DNA from 4 places in the Candidatus Clostridium eludens genome. Region 3 is predicted to be linked to each of the others. Evidence: riboswitches for the same ligand, from Rfam matches in the RefSeq annotation. Region 3 holds a riboswitch; each other region holds the start of a gene.

What was found. Region 3 has a riboswitch for S-adenosylmethionine ahead of ACJDU8_RS14230 (methionine ABC transporter ATP-binding protein). Riboswitches for the same ligand answer to the same signal wherever they lie in the genome.
Region 1: it holds a riboswitch for S-adenosylmethionine, as region 3 does, so the genes downstream of both, ACJDU8_RS06695 (methyl-accepting chemotaxis protein) here and ACJDU8_RS14230 (methionine ABC transporter ATP-binding protein) in region 3, are expected to answer to the same signal.
Region 2: it holds a riboswitch for S-adenosylmethionine, as region 3 does, so the genes downstream of both, ACJDU8_RS02595 (ABC transporter permease) here and ACJDU8_RS14230 (methionine ABC transporter ATP-binding protein) in region 3, are expected to answer to the same signal.
Region 4: it holds a riboswitch for S-adenosylmethionine, as region 3 does, so the genes downstream of both, ACJDU8_RS01565 (amino acid ABC transporter ATP-binding protein) here and ACJDU8_RS14230 (methionine ABC transporter ATP-binding protein) in region 3, are expected to answer to the same signal.

Annotation. Positions count from the first base shown of each region.
Region 1 is NZ_JBJHZX010000007.1:99,515-102,713, reverse strand. Features, by position in the region: gene ACJDU8_RS06705 (hypothetical protein) at 1-525, shown strand, start outside; gene ACJDU8_RS06700 (pyridoxamine 5'-phosphate oxidase family protein) at 542-1,000, shown strand; SAM riboswitch class I at 1,142-1,244, shown strand; gene ACJDU8_RS06695 (methyl-accepting chemotaxis protein) at 1,326-2,963, shown strand; gene ACJDU8_RS06690 (GMC family oxidoreductase N-terminal domain-containing protein) at 3,018-3,199, opposite strand, start outside.
Region 2 is NZ_JBJHZX010000003.1:13,902-17,100, forward strand. Features, by position in the region: gene ACJDU8_RS02590 (LysR family transcriptional regulator) at 103-972, opposite strand; SAM riboswitch class I at 1,345-1,452, shown strand; gene ACJDU8_RS02595 (ABC transporter permease) at 1,627-2,421, shown strand; gene ACJDU8_RS02600 (ABC transporter ATP-binding protein) at 2,439-3,199, shown strand, end outside.
Region 3 is NZ_JBJHZX010000020.1:91,729-94,927, reverse strand. Features, by position in the region: gene ACJDU8_RS14235 (methionine ABC transporter permease) at 1-579, opposite strand, end outside; gene ACJDU8_RS14230 (methionine ABC transporter ATP-binding protein) at 576-1,355, opposite strand; SAM riboswitch class I at 1,534-1,637, opposite strand; gene ACJDU8_RS14225 (acetate uptake transporter) at 1,971-2,588, shown strand; gene ACJDU8_RS14220 (DUF4317 family protein) at 2,650-3,199, opposite strand, start outside.
Region 4 is NZ_JBJHZX010000002.1:31,084-34,282, reverse strand. Features, by position in the region: gene ACJDU8_RS01570 (ROK family transcriptional regulator) at 1-595, opposite strand, end outside; SAM riboswitch class I at 1,148-1,262, shown strand; gene ACJDU8_RS01565 (amino acid ABC transporter ATP-binding protein) at 1,370-2,107, shown strand; gene ACJDU8_RS01560 (amino acid ABC transporter substrate-binding protein) at 2,189-3,004, shown strand; gene ACJDU8_RS01555 (amino acid ABC transporter permease) at 3,020-3,199, shown strand, end outside.

The DNA.
Region 1 (3,199 bases), on a different contig from region 3:
AGATTCCCAAGCCAAATAATAACAACTGCATTAAATGAAGAGCAACTAGGGCGTTTATATAATGAAACAGGGTTAACAAGTTATACTTCTGATATAGAGGTTCTAAATAATGATTTATTTAAATGGATTTGTCCTGGTAAAGAAGAGTGGGTTGGATATAATGAATGGAAAAATCGTCTTAAAAGGGCAGTCAATATTTTTGGGAAAGGAAATGTAAATTCAGGAATTGTTGGAGGCGTTGAACTAGCAAAGCCAAATGGGTTTAAAACTGAAGACGAAGCACTTAAAAATACACTTGAAGAAGCGGAAGATCTAATGAGCAGTGGTGTATCAGTCGTATATATTGTTTGGGTTCCAAGACCGCTTTCATTTTTTGGAGATCAGAAGAATGCATCACTGGAATATTATGTAAGGTTAGCTAAAGGCCTTAATGATATTAGAACAAAATATGGATTAACAATAGATTTTGACGATTATCGCAGATGCGGGAATCATCCTAATTCTGATTTACAGAGAGTGTTATAAAGGGGTGAAGAATGAAATGGCAAACATAAATGATATAAAGAATATTATTAATAATTCAGAGACCACAAAGATACTTGCAACTGTTGGAATAAACGGCATACCTCATACCAGTGTAAAGCAGACCATCCATATTAATGAAGAAGGGAATATTGAATATGTTGAACTTTTTGAGTCGTCACAAAGTTATAGAAATATAACAGGAAGTATATGGTATGATAAAAAAGTTTCAATTGCAATATGCGGAAAAAATAAAGAAAGCTATACAATAATTGGCAGACCAGTGAAAATACTCATTACAGGGAGATATTTCGAAGAGATATATTCAGATATCCTTGAAAAATTAGGATTTGATATGGCAGCGGTTGTTATTATTGAACCCGAATCCATAGAAAATCAATCTCCAAGAGATAAGTTTGAAAAGCAGGAAAAAGATAAGCCATTCTTTAAGCATTTAGATAGAATTAAAAAGGCCTAGAAATAGATTAAGCAATGGTTTCGTTGAAGAAGCATTTATATATTTAATATAAACAATCTCTATAATGTTTATAAAATTATTGACAAATTGTAGCTTTAATGTATATAATTTATTGTAATAAAAATGAATACAATATATACTCTCTTATCAAGAGTGGTGGAGGGACTGGCCCTGTGAAGCCCGGCAACAGCTAGAAGTCTAGAAATGTGCTAAATCCTGAAGGATATTTCCTTGGAGATGAGAGGATGCTGTAGTTTTTTGGCCTCTTCTTATTGTTATGAGAAGAGGCTTTGTATTTTAATTTTACTTTGGGGAGGGTTTGAACATGGAAAATAAAAAAATAGGGGCCATATTTGGTACGATTTCAGTATTTTTAACAGCAGTAGTTTTTATTGTTTCCACTATTGTAGGAGGAAGAGGCATTATATTAAATAACATTATATGGGTTCTGGCAATTATAATTTTAGTTACAACTATTCTGACAATGTTAAAATTGAATCTTAAATCATTGTCAGATATTGACAAATCTATAAAAGAAATATCTCAGGGAGATTTAACGAAAAAAATAAAAGTACATGAAAGAAGCATATTTAGTGATTTATGCTCCAATATAAATGTATTAATTCTAAGTATGAGAGGATTTATAAATGAAACAAACATAATGACTGATAAAGTTGTAAACCACTGTGAAGATTTAAGTTCAAATGCAATGCTGGTGGAAAGTTCGGGAGAAGAGACCAGTTCCGCTATAAACAATATATCCCAGGATATGATAGAGCAGATGAATGATGTAATTACAACAGAAACGCTTATTAAAGAGTTTATAGAAGGTCATAAATCTATATCAGAAAATGGGGGATTAATTGAAAGTAATGCTTATTCTATGATGGAAGTAGTGAAACATAGTAATAAAATATGTGAAGAATTAATTAAAAAGATGAATCAGTCTTCAGACTTAAATGCAAATTTAGTATCAAAAGTAAAAAATTTATATGAAAAAGCTTTTAAAATTCAGAATATAGCAGATGCAGTAAATAATATAAGCAAAAACACTAACCTGCTTTCTCTAAATGCTTCTATAGAAGCTGCAAAGGCAAAGGAAAGCGGTTCAGGTTTTGCAGTAGTGGCAAATGAAATAAGAAAACTAGCTGCTATATCTTCTAATCAGGCCAGAGAAATACAGTGTATAATAGACGAAATTAAATCAGAAATAACAAATATATCTTCTAGTATGGATAATGAAGTGGAAATATTTAATGAAACCATAACATTTTCTAATGCCACAAAGGAAAATTTAGATAATATATATAGGGAAAGTAAAAAGTCTATAGATTCCATAGAAAGTATAAATAAAGTTATTAATATACAAAATAAGAAGATAATTGATATAAAAGATTTAATGGGACAAGTATCTGAAATATCGGAAAATACTTCTGCAGCTACCCAGCAGGTTGCTGCAGCTTCACAGGATCAAGTATCTGCCATGAAAAGTGCATTTGAATCTATTTCGAATTTATCAGATATGAATAAAAAGTTAAAAGAAGGTATTTCCTCTTTTGCTAAAGACTACAAAGTAGATGAAGAAGTATACAACAATATAGAAATGGGATTAAAAGAACTCAGGCGAATAGCACAAATTGAGGGCTTGAGTACCATGGATTATAATATTTGTACTGAAATATTAACAAAAAATATAGATAAATGTCCTTATTTTGAACTATTTGGATTAGTACAAAAGGATGGACTTAGAAAGGCTATAACCCTGGATTATAAAGAAGAAGATGTATATACTAGTTTTTTGCACAGACCTTATTTTAAACAATCAATAACAGGCAGAGAATATCAATCCCAACCGTATATATCTGTAGATACTAATAATTACTGTATAGCACTTTCAGTTCCGGTTATAGATAAGAAAGGTGAAATTGTAGGGGTGCTAATGGGAGATTTAATATTGGGATAATAAATATAAGACTTATCTCAAATACTGCCATTGATAACACCCCTATCATCAAAGCTAACTAAAATATTTATCCGCTATTTTTTCAGCTGTACGTGCTGCCAGAGCTTGTGTTGTAAGGGTGGGATTAGCCCCACCCAAACCATTATAAAGTACACTGTTATCTGCAATGAATAATCTTTTAACTTGTTTGGCTTCGCAATTTGTATCAGTAACATACCCCATACGCATAGTGCTGT
Region 2 (3,199 bases), on a different contig from region 3:
ATTCAGCATTAGAATGTTTAATTAAAAGGTCAAATTCTAATGCTTTTTTATTTGGGAAAATTATTTGAAATGTTCAATTTAGTAAGATACCTTCTTCATAGGTCAATTTCCTTTAAAAGTTTTTAGAAAATCTTTAGCTACGTCAGATAAATATCTATTTCTAATCCATACTACAGCAGGACGTGCTTTTAGAGAAAGTTCATTTATATCAATGTATTTTAAATTTAGACCAGGGATGAGTTCTGAGGCGGATTCTGGAACTATTCCTATACCAATTCCAGTATTAGCCCAAAGGAGCACTGCACGTGCATCTTCACTTTCGCAAAGTATTCTTGGTTCAAATCCAATTTGCTGGCACGAGGAAATTAACATATCTTTAAACTTATGATCAACTATTAAGGGCTTGTTTATTAAATCATTCAAACTAATCTTATCTTTGAAATTTGTAAAAAATACATCCTGATTTACTGCTGCTACCATTGATTCACTTGATAGTAATAATGATTCGAATTTTTCAGAATCAAAAGGAGTAAATACCAAGCCTATTTCTATAGTGCCTATATCAAGCAGTTTTAAAATTTGAGAAGTATTGCTCTCTCGTATTTTAAAATTTATATGTGGATATTTATCATGAAAGTGATTGAGTTTTTTTAATAAGATTGTAGTGCCAGAAGATGGCACAGTTCCCAAAGAAAGTAAGCCTTTAAATCCCTCTTTTAAATTATTTAATTCTTCTTTTGTATTTTTGACCAGATCTAAAATTTGTTTGGAGCGATATTGAAGTATTCTGCCTGCATCAGTTATTTGTATTTTTCTTGTATTTCTTTCTATTAGTTTTAATCCAAGTTCATCTTCAAGTAATTTTAGTTGTTGGCTAAGTGGCGGTTGTGCGATATGAAGCTGTTCTGCAGCTTTAGTTATGCTGCCATTTTCTACTATAGCTAAAAAGTATCTAAGTTGTCTAATATCCATAGAAATGTTCACCTCTATCTGCTATTTATATCTTATTTGTATTAATTCAATACCTTTTAAGTATTTGAAATATGTTTTTTTGTCTGATATAATGATACATGAAATTAAGAAATTATAAAAGTATATTTACTATGATAGAAAGAGTAAGTTAAAAAAGTCCTAAGAGAGAGATCTTTATTGAGCTGTGAGAGATCTTGGAATGAATTAACTGAAGTGCATTCTTGAGTAATTAATTCAAAAGTTGCTGCGATGGAGGTAATTATTTGCAGTAAACAGAGTGGAACCGCGGAAAATTTCTGCCTCTGTAATTAGAGGATAGAGGTTTTATTTTTTATAAATAATAAAATTTCATATTAATACTGATAAAGTATTATCTTATCATGAGAGGTAGAGGGACTGGCCCTATGAAGCCCGACAACCGGCATTTATTATGTATCGGTGTCAATTCCTGCAGAATATAATTATTCTGAGAGATAAGAAGGATAGTTAAGTTAAGACTTTTAACTTGGATTTAAGCTGTTTTTCTTATTTGAAAAACAGCTTTTTAAATTTACAATATGTATAAGTCAAATTTATGATATTGTGCAAAAAAAATAGTTTGAATATTTTTTATATTAGCAAATTTCTTTATATATTATGACGGGGTGAATAATAATGAATGTAAAATCAGAATTAAATAAAAAAATTAAATTTATTGGAAATATACTTATTGCATTAATACTCCCTGTAATAGTGATTATATTATGGCAATTACTAAGTAATAAGGGACTTGTTAAGCAGTCAGTTCTTCCATCTCCTCATACCATATTTTTGGCTTTTTTAGACATGGTGAAAAGTGGTGATTTAGCTAGAAATCTATTTATAAGTATATTAAGGGTTATAAAAGGATATCTTATAGGAGCTTCTCTGGGTGTAGTATGTGGAACATTGATTGGACTGTTTAAAATAGCCGAAAAAGCTGTTGATTTGCTTATAGGTCTTTTGAGACCAATTCCTATTGTAGCTTGGGTTCCTGTACTTATATTGTGGATGGGTATAGATGAGGCTTCTAAAATAACTGTAATAGCAATTGGAAGTTTTTGGCCCATACTTATAAATACTATTCATGGTATAAAAGGAGCAGATAAAAAATATTTAGAAGTCTCTGAGATATTAGAAAAAAATAAATTTCAGGTACTGACAAAAATAGTTTTTCCTTCGGCACTTCCATCTATTTTTACAGGATTGAGAATTGGAATCGGAAGTGCATGGATGAGTGTTATAACAGCGGAAATAATTGCTGCCACGTCTGGCATAGGATATTCAATATCCTATGCTAGGGAATTATCTCAGCCGGATGTTATGTTGGTTGGAGTTTTTTCTATAGGCGTAGTTGGATTTTTGATAGATTATTTAATAAAAAAATTTCAGTTTGTAATTATAAAATGGGATACAAATAATCAAAGTTAGAGAGGAGTAAATATTACATGAGTGCTGATGAAAGTTATGAGGCTATTAAAATAGAAAATTTGAATAAAGATTTTAAAGTTGATAATGGTTACCTCAATGTATTGGATGATATTAACCTGTCAGTTAGACAAGGAGAATTTTTAAGCATTGTAGGGGCAAGTGGGTGTGGAAAAAGTACCTTGCTTAGAACTATAGTGGGATTAGATACAAATTATAGGGGCAATATTTATTCTTACGATAAGCCTGTAAAAGGTCCAGGTATAGATAGAGGTATGGTATTTCAAGAGTCAAGACTTTTTCCATGGCTTACAGTAGAAAAAAATATAGAGTTTGGAATAAGCAAAAAATTATCTAAGAGGAAAAAAGCAGAATTAGTAAATGAACAGCTTGAACTGGTCGAACTGGACGGCTTTGCAAAATCATATCCCGAGCAGCTGTCTGGAGGAATGAAACAGAGAATAAGTATTGCAAGAGCACTTGTAAATAAACCTAAACTGCTTCTTCTTGATGAACCTTTTGGAGCATTAGATGCTATGACCCGTATTAATATGCAGCAGGAAATATTGAAAATATGGAAAAAACAAAATACTACAATGATTCTTGTAACCCATGATATAGACGAGGCGATTTATTTAGGTGATAGGGTGATTGTTTTATCCAGCAGGCCTGGAAGAATAAAAAGGGTGGTAAAAGTAGAACTTTCAAGACCTAGAGATAGAGGAAGTTATGATTTTTCACGGATTAAAAGTGAAATATATAATGAATTTTTTACAAAAGT
Region 3 (3,199 bases):
CACTGTAGCTACCATAATATCTTTACGAAATCTCTGATAACCAAAACGTATTGCCAGACTTCCTAACCCTCCTGCTCCTATAACACCAGCTATGGCAGTAAATTCAATAATGGATATAATTGAAATTGTAACTCCCTTTACAAGAGAAGGAAGGGCCTCTGGTATTAAAATCCTTAATATAATCTGAAATGGTTTTGCGCCTACAGATAAGGCTGCTTCAATTTTCCCCCATTCTACTTGCTCCAATGATGTTTCAATAATTCTAGCTAAAAGAGGTGATATTCCTATAGATATAGGTACAATGGCTGCTTTCATGCCCAATGTAGTCCCTACAACTAATCTAGCTAATGGCAGTAGAACCACAATTAATATTACAGAGGGAAGGGATCTTACTGCATTTACTATAGTAGCCAATATCTTATTTAACTTTTCATGTTCTAAAATATGTCCTTTTTTAGTAACAACCAGAATAATTCCAAGCGGCAGTCCTATAAGTAAGGCTATACCACCAGCTATAATTACCATTTCTATGGTTTCCCATAATCCCTTCATAATCAAAGATTTAAAATCGTCAGTCATATTACCCCACCTCCAGTACATGCAGAATTCATACTGAGATTTCCCATTATTTTAACAAACTTTTTAGCAGTATTACTTTTAGGATTTAAAAATACTGAATTTGTACTTCCTGTTTCCACAATACTACCTTCTTCGATTACAGCCATATTATTACATATATATTTAATAACATCTAGCTCATGAGTTATAAGTAGGATAGTTAAATTAAGTTTCTTATTTATATCTTTTAAAAGTTCCAATATAGAATAAGTAGTTTGCGGATCCAATGCCGAAGTAGCTTCATCACTTAACAAAACATCTGGCTCATTGGCCAGAGCTCTTGCTATACCCACCCTTTGCTTTTGACCTCCACTTAATTGGGCAGGATAGGACTCTATTTTATCACTTAACTCTACCAAATCTAATATCTCATGTACTCTATCTTTTATTTTTCCTTTAGGATAGCCAGCTATCTTTAGAGGGAAAGCTACATTTTTATATACAGTCATTGAATGAAACAAGTTAAAATCTTGAAATATCATTCCAATTTTCTTTCTGGCTTCCCTAAGTTCATCTTTACCCATAGCTGTAATATCCTTATCTCCAATAAATACAGTACCAGAGGTAGGTTCTTCAAGTCTGTTCAAGCAGCGTATCATAGTAGACTTTCCAGCTCCGCTGAATCCTATAATACCAAAAATATCTCCTTTCTCAATTTTAAGATTTATATTTTTTAAAACTTCAACTTTACCATTAGGTGTATTAAATGTCTTATTTAAATCTCTTATGCTTATCATAATACCTACCTTTTTTACCCCCTTTCTTTAATACTTACTTAAATATACCAAAACAAAAAAGACTAGATCTTATATTTATAAGTTAAGATTTAGTCTCCAGTTTTTCTGGTCAACTTTTAAAGTTCAGTTAAATTATAAAAAACCCAAGGTAAATCCTTGAGTTTAAATTCCAATGATTTACTCATCTTCCAGCTACAAGCTGCAGGAATTAGCACCACTGCATTATAAAATGCTGGTTGCCGGGCTTCATAGGGCCTTTCCCTCCACCTCTCTTAATAAGTTCATTTAAATATTTAATATTGTATTAAATATTATATCAATAATACTTAATCATGTCAATATTTTTTATCGTATAAATCCAGAAATTTACATTTACAAAGTTCAATCTTCATTGTTAAATCTTAATTCTCAATTAGAAATAACCTATACCTACTACTAAACCATTTAGCGACTTAAAAATTCTATTGTTATAAAAAATTAAATAAATTCCATTCTCACCCGGGCAAAAAAAACTAAATTTATGAAATTTCAAAATTGACTTTACAAATGCATTTTTTTTTGATACATTATGTATGTGTAAGCGTTTTACAAATATAACTTATAAGGGGGACTATTATGAATTCAAATGAAACTCAACACATCAAAATTGCCAACTGCGATCCATCTGCATTAGGATTATTTGGACTTGCTGTGGTAACATTAATAGCTTCTGCAGAGAAGCTTGGCATCACCGAAGGGACTTCTCTTATAATTCCCTGGGCCATATTTTTAGGCGGTTTTGCCCAACTATTTGCTTGTATCAACGATTCTAAAAGACAAAACACTTTTGGAGCGACAGCATTTGGAGCTTTTGCATTATTCTGGTTCTCAGTAGGCATGACATGGATGATGGGCGCAGGTGTATTCGGAAAGGGTATTACAGTTGGAATGGATCATAAGCAGTTAGGATTTGCATTTATAGCATACTTGATATTTACTGTATTTATGACCATAGGAGCAGCTGAGACCAACAAGGTACTATTCTTAGTTTTCTTTCTTATAAACTTTTTGTTTATAGGATTAGCACTCACTTATTTTGGCATTTCACCAAAGTTTTCTATTAAACTAGCAGGAATAGCTGAATTATTAGCATCACTTATAGCTTTTTATGGTTCCGCTGCTGCTGTATTAAACCCTCACTTTGGAAGGGAATTTTTACCTACAGGAAAACCTTTTGGCATATTTAAAAAATAGGATTATAATTAAGTTTACATGAGGATGTATTTATTAAATACATCCTTATATTTATAAGATATTAGATATGTTTTTCTATTTGCTCTGTTTCCAAATCAAGTCCATCTAGGACCATATCCTCTTTAAGTTCTATCAATAGACACTTTTTACCCCATTTATTAACTACCTGCTTTACACTACTTAAATCTCTAGGGCTTATAGTTATATTAGTACTCTCATTTTCTATTTTTATAGATTTACTTTTAAAATCTGGTACTACATTTCTCACTTTAAATTCATAATCTCCTCCACATACTTCCTCAAAAGCACTTCTGACTATTTGAGTGTCCTCTACACCACTCTCTTCTAAAACCCTAGTTACTTCATTTATATCCAAAGTAGGTTCTTCTTCCTCTTCTTCAATTTTTTCATTTATTATCTCATATATATCCTGCATAATATGGGGTTTTATTTTACCTCCCAGTGCTGTACATAAAATCGCATTAAAACTCTCCTTTTCCTCTAGAGCTGTAGGCTTAATAGTACATTCCAATACTTTTTCTACAAAAGTATTGTTTATATTCTTTGATTTTGAAGAATAATATACTATTTTATTTACATCTACATACTGA
Region 4 (3,199 bases), on a different contig from region 3:
CTGCTGCATTTGCACCATTTTCAACTATAACAGGGCATTTTAATTTTTCCTCTAACATTTCTTTTATGGGTACGTTAGTCCAACTATCTGCAAAAAAGTCAACCGGGTTTTTTATGATCCCATTTTTTATATCTAAAGGTCCAACAGATCCTACTCCTATGCCTAAGAGTTTCATATGACTCAAGTTTAGGTCTGCATAAGCTCTGTTGACAATTTCTACTATTTTTTTTACAGTTTCACAAGGAGTACAAGACTCATCCATATGAAATAGTTCCTTATACAAAATTTTCATTTTTAAATTTGTAATAACTACCTGAGTATAGAGTATTGATATATCAATGCCTATAATATAAAAATCATTTACGTTTATATCATACAAAATTGGCCTTCTCCCGCCTGTAGATTCTCCTATACAACTTTCAACTACTATTTTGCTTTTTTCTAAAGGTTCCATAACATACTTTAATGTGGTCAATTTAATATTTGTCATAGACGAAATTTCATTTTTAGATAAATGTCCATTTTTCTGAAGCAAATTAAATATTTTTTTTTCTTCAAAGCTTAAACTTTTTAGTATATTGGAATTATCTCTCACTGGTACACCTCTTACATTGATAGAATTTAATGAATACTTTTTTCATTTTTGAAATAAGTATTTTAAAAAACTTAATACACTATGAAGATCTATTGTTTTTCGACTTTTTATTCTATATATCATATCTGTTATTTGTACTGTAATAATTTTTAACAATTACTTTTTTCGTTTTTGAAAAAAGTATTGTAAAAAAAATAATTACAATGTACTAATTAAAAAAAGCTAAATTTTACTCTTACAAAATGTAAGAATAAAATTTAGCTTCCAGTTTTTCTGGTCAACTAAATATCAACACATACTTATTTGATCTATGATTCTATTAAATTTTATTTTAGCAACCCTCACATATAATAAAAACCAATCAATTTAATATGTTCAGTAATATTTACGTAGTATTATAAATATATTTTTATATAATGTCAATACATTTTTTAAATAATTTTATTTTAAAGGTTTATGATTTTGCTATTTAATAATTGACACATAAGAATATAATTAGTATAATGTGTAAAGCACAAGTAATGTGAAATATTAAAAAATTAATAAACTAGGTTCTTATCAAGAGAGGTGGAGGGACTGGCCCTATGAAACCCAACAACCGGCATTTATTTTAATATGTATCGGTGTTAATTCCTGCAGAGTTATTTTATACTCTGAAAGATGAGAAAAGTGGCCATTTTATAAATTAATTTGGGATGTTAAAAGCTATTTTTCTTGTTTAAGAAAAATAGCTTTTTTATTTTAAACCAATTGAAAGGGAGGTTGTTTTATGAAATGATAAAAGTTAAAAATTTATACAAGAAGTTTAGTGAACTTACAGTTTTAAAGGGTATTGACCTAGAAATAAAAAAGGGGGAGGTTATTGCAATAATAGGCCCTTCTGGTACAGGAAAATCAACTTTGTTAAGATGCATAAATTATTTAGAAACTCCAGACAAAGGTACCATAGAAATAGGAAAATTAAAAATAGATTTTGAACAAATAACTAAAAAGCAAATACATGAATTGAGGAAGCATACATCTATGGTATTTCAAAGTTATAATCTCTTTAATAATAAAACGGCAATAGAAAATATTATGGAACATTTAACTATAGTAAAAAAATTAAATAAAATTGAAGCGGAGAAGATAGCAATGGATATATTAAGACAGGTTGGACTGGTGGATAAAAGAGATTGTTACCCATCGAAGTTATCAGGCGGTCAGCAGCAAAGAGTTGGTATAGGCAGAGCTATGGCTGTGAATCCGGATATAATGTTATTTGATGAACCTACATCTGCTTTAGATCCTGAATTGGTTGGAGAAGTACTGGATGTTATAAAAAAGCTTGCTGAAAGGGATACCACAATGATTATTGTAACTCACGAAATGAGATTTGCTAAAGAAGCAGCAGATAGAGTCATGTTTATGGATAGTGGAAATATAGTAGAGCAAGGAACTCCAGAGGAGGTATTCGATAATCCTAAGAATCCGCGAACTATAAAATTTTTAGAACAGGTTCAATTTAACTAAATTATGAAACTTAAATTCATATTGCAGTATTACAAAAATTTTAAAGTAAATAATTATTATTAATTTATAGGGGGTATAACCATGAGAAAAATTGGTCTATTAATTAGCGTTTTATTAATATTTGCTGTAGCTGTTACAGGATGTGCATCTAGTAAAGATGACAATAAATCCACAGCTAATCAAACCAGTGATAATAATTTATTATCCAAAATAAAAAAAGATGGAGTAATAAAAATTGGTACTGAAGGAACTTATTCGCCATTTACATTTCACGATAAAAACGGAAAGTTAACTGGTTTTGATGTGGAAATAGCAGAAGAAGTGGCCAAACGTTTAGGTGTAAAAGCTGAATTTGTTGAAACAAAATGGGATGGAATATTTGCTGGATTAGATGCTAAAAGGTTTGACATTATAGTTAATGAGGTTGGAATAAAGCCAGAACGTCAGAAAAAGTATGATTTTTCAACTCCGTATATAGTTACAAAGGGAGCGCTTATAGTTGCTAAGGACAATGAAGATATTAAGAAGTTTGAAGATTTAAAAGGTAAAAAATCCGCACAAACATTAACTAGTAATTATGCTGAACTTGCTAAATCTTATAATGCGGAGGTTGTACAAGATGACGGATTTAATCAGTCCATTGATTTAATACTTTCCAAACGTGCAGATGCAACTATTAATGATAATATATCTTTTTTAGATTTAAAAAAGCAAAAACCAGATATAGCAGTGAAGGTAGTGGATGAACAACCAGATGCAGCTTCCAATGGAATTATGTTTAGAAAAGGAAATAAAGAATTGGTAGATGCCGTAAACAAGGCATTAGCTGATATGAAGTCAGATGGAACTTTTCTAAAAATATCTAATAAATGGTTTAATTCCGATGTATCCAAATAGTGATAGGGTGATAATATGCATATAAGTGATGGAGCAATAAGAATAATACAAATATTACAAGATTCTTTTTTCCCTTTGTTAAAAGCAGGCATTCAATTTACTGTACCACTTACATTAGAATCGTTTATTTTGGGGTTAGTTCTTGCATTAATAACAGCTTTAGCTCGTATATCAAATGTTAAACCTTTTGTATTA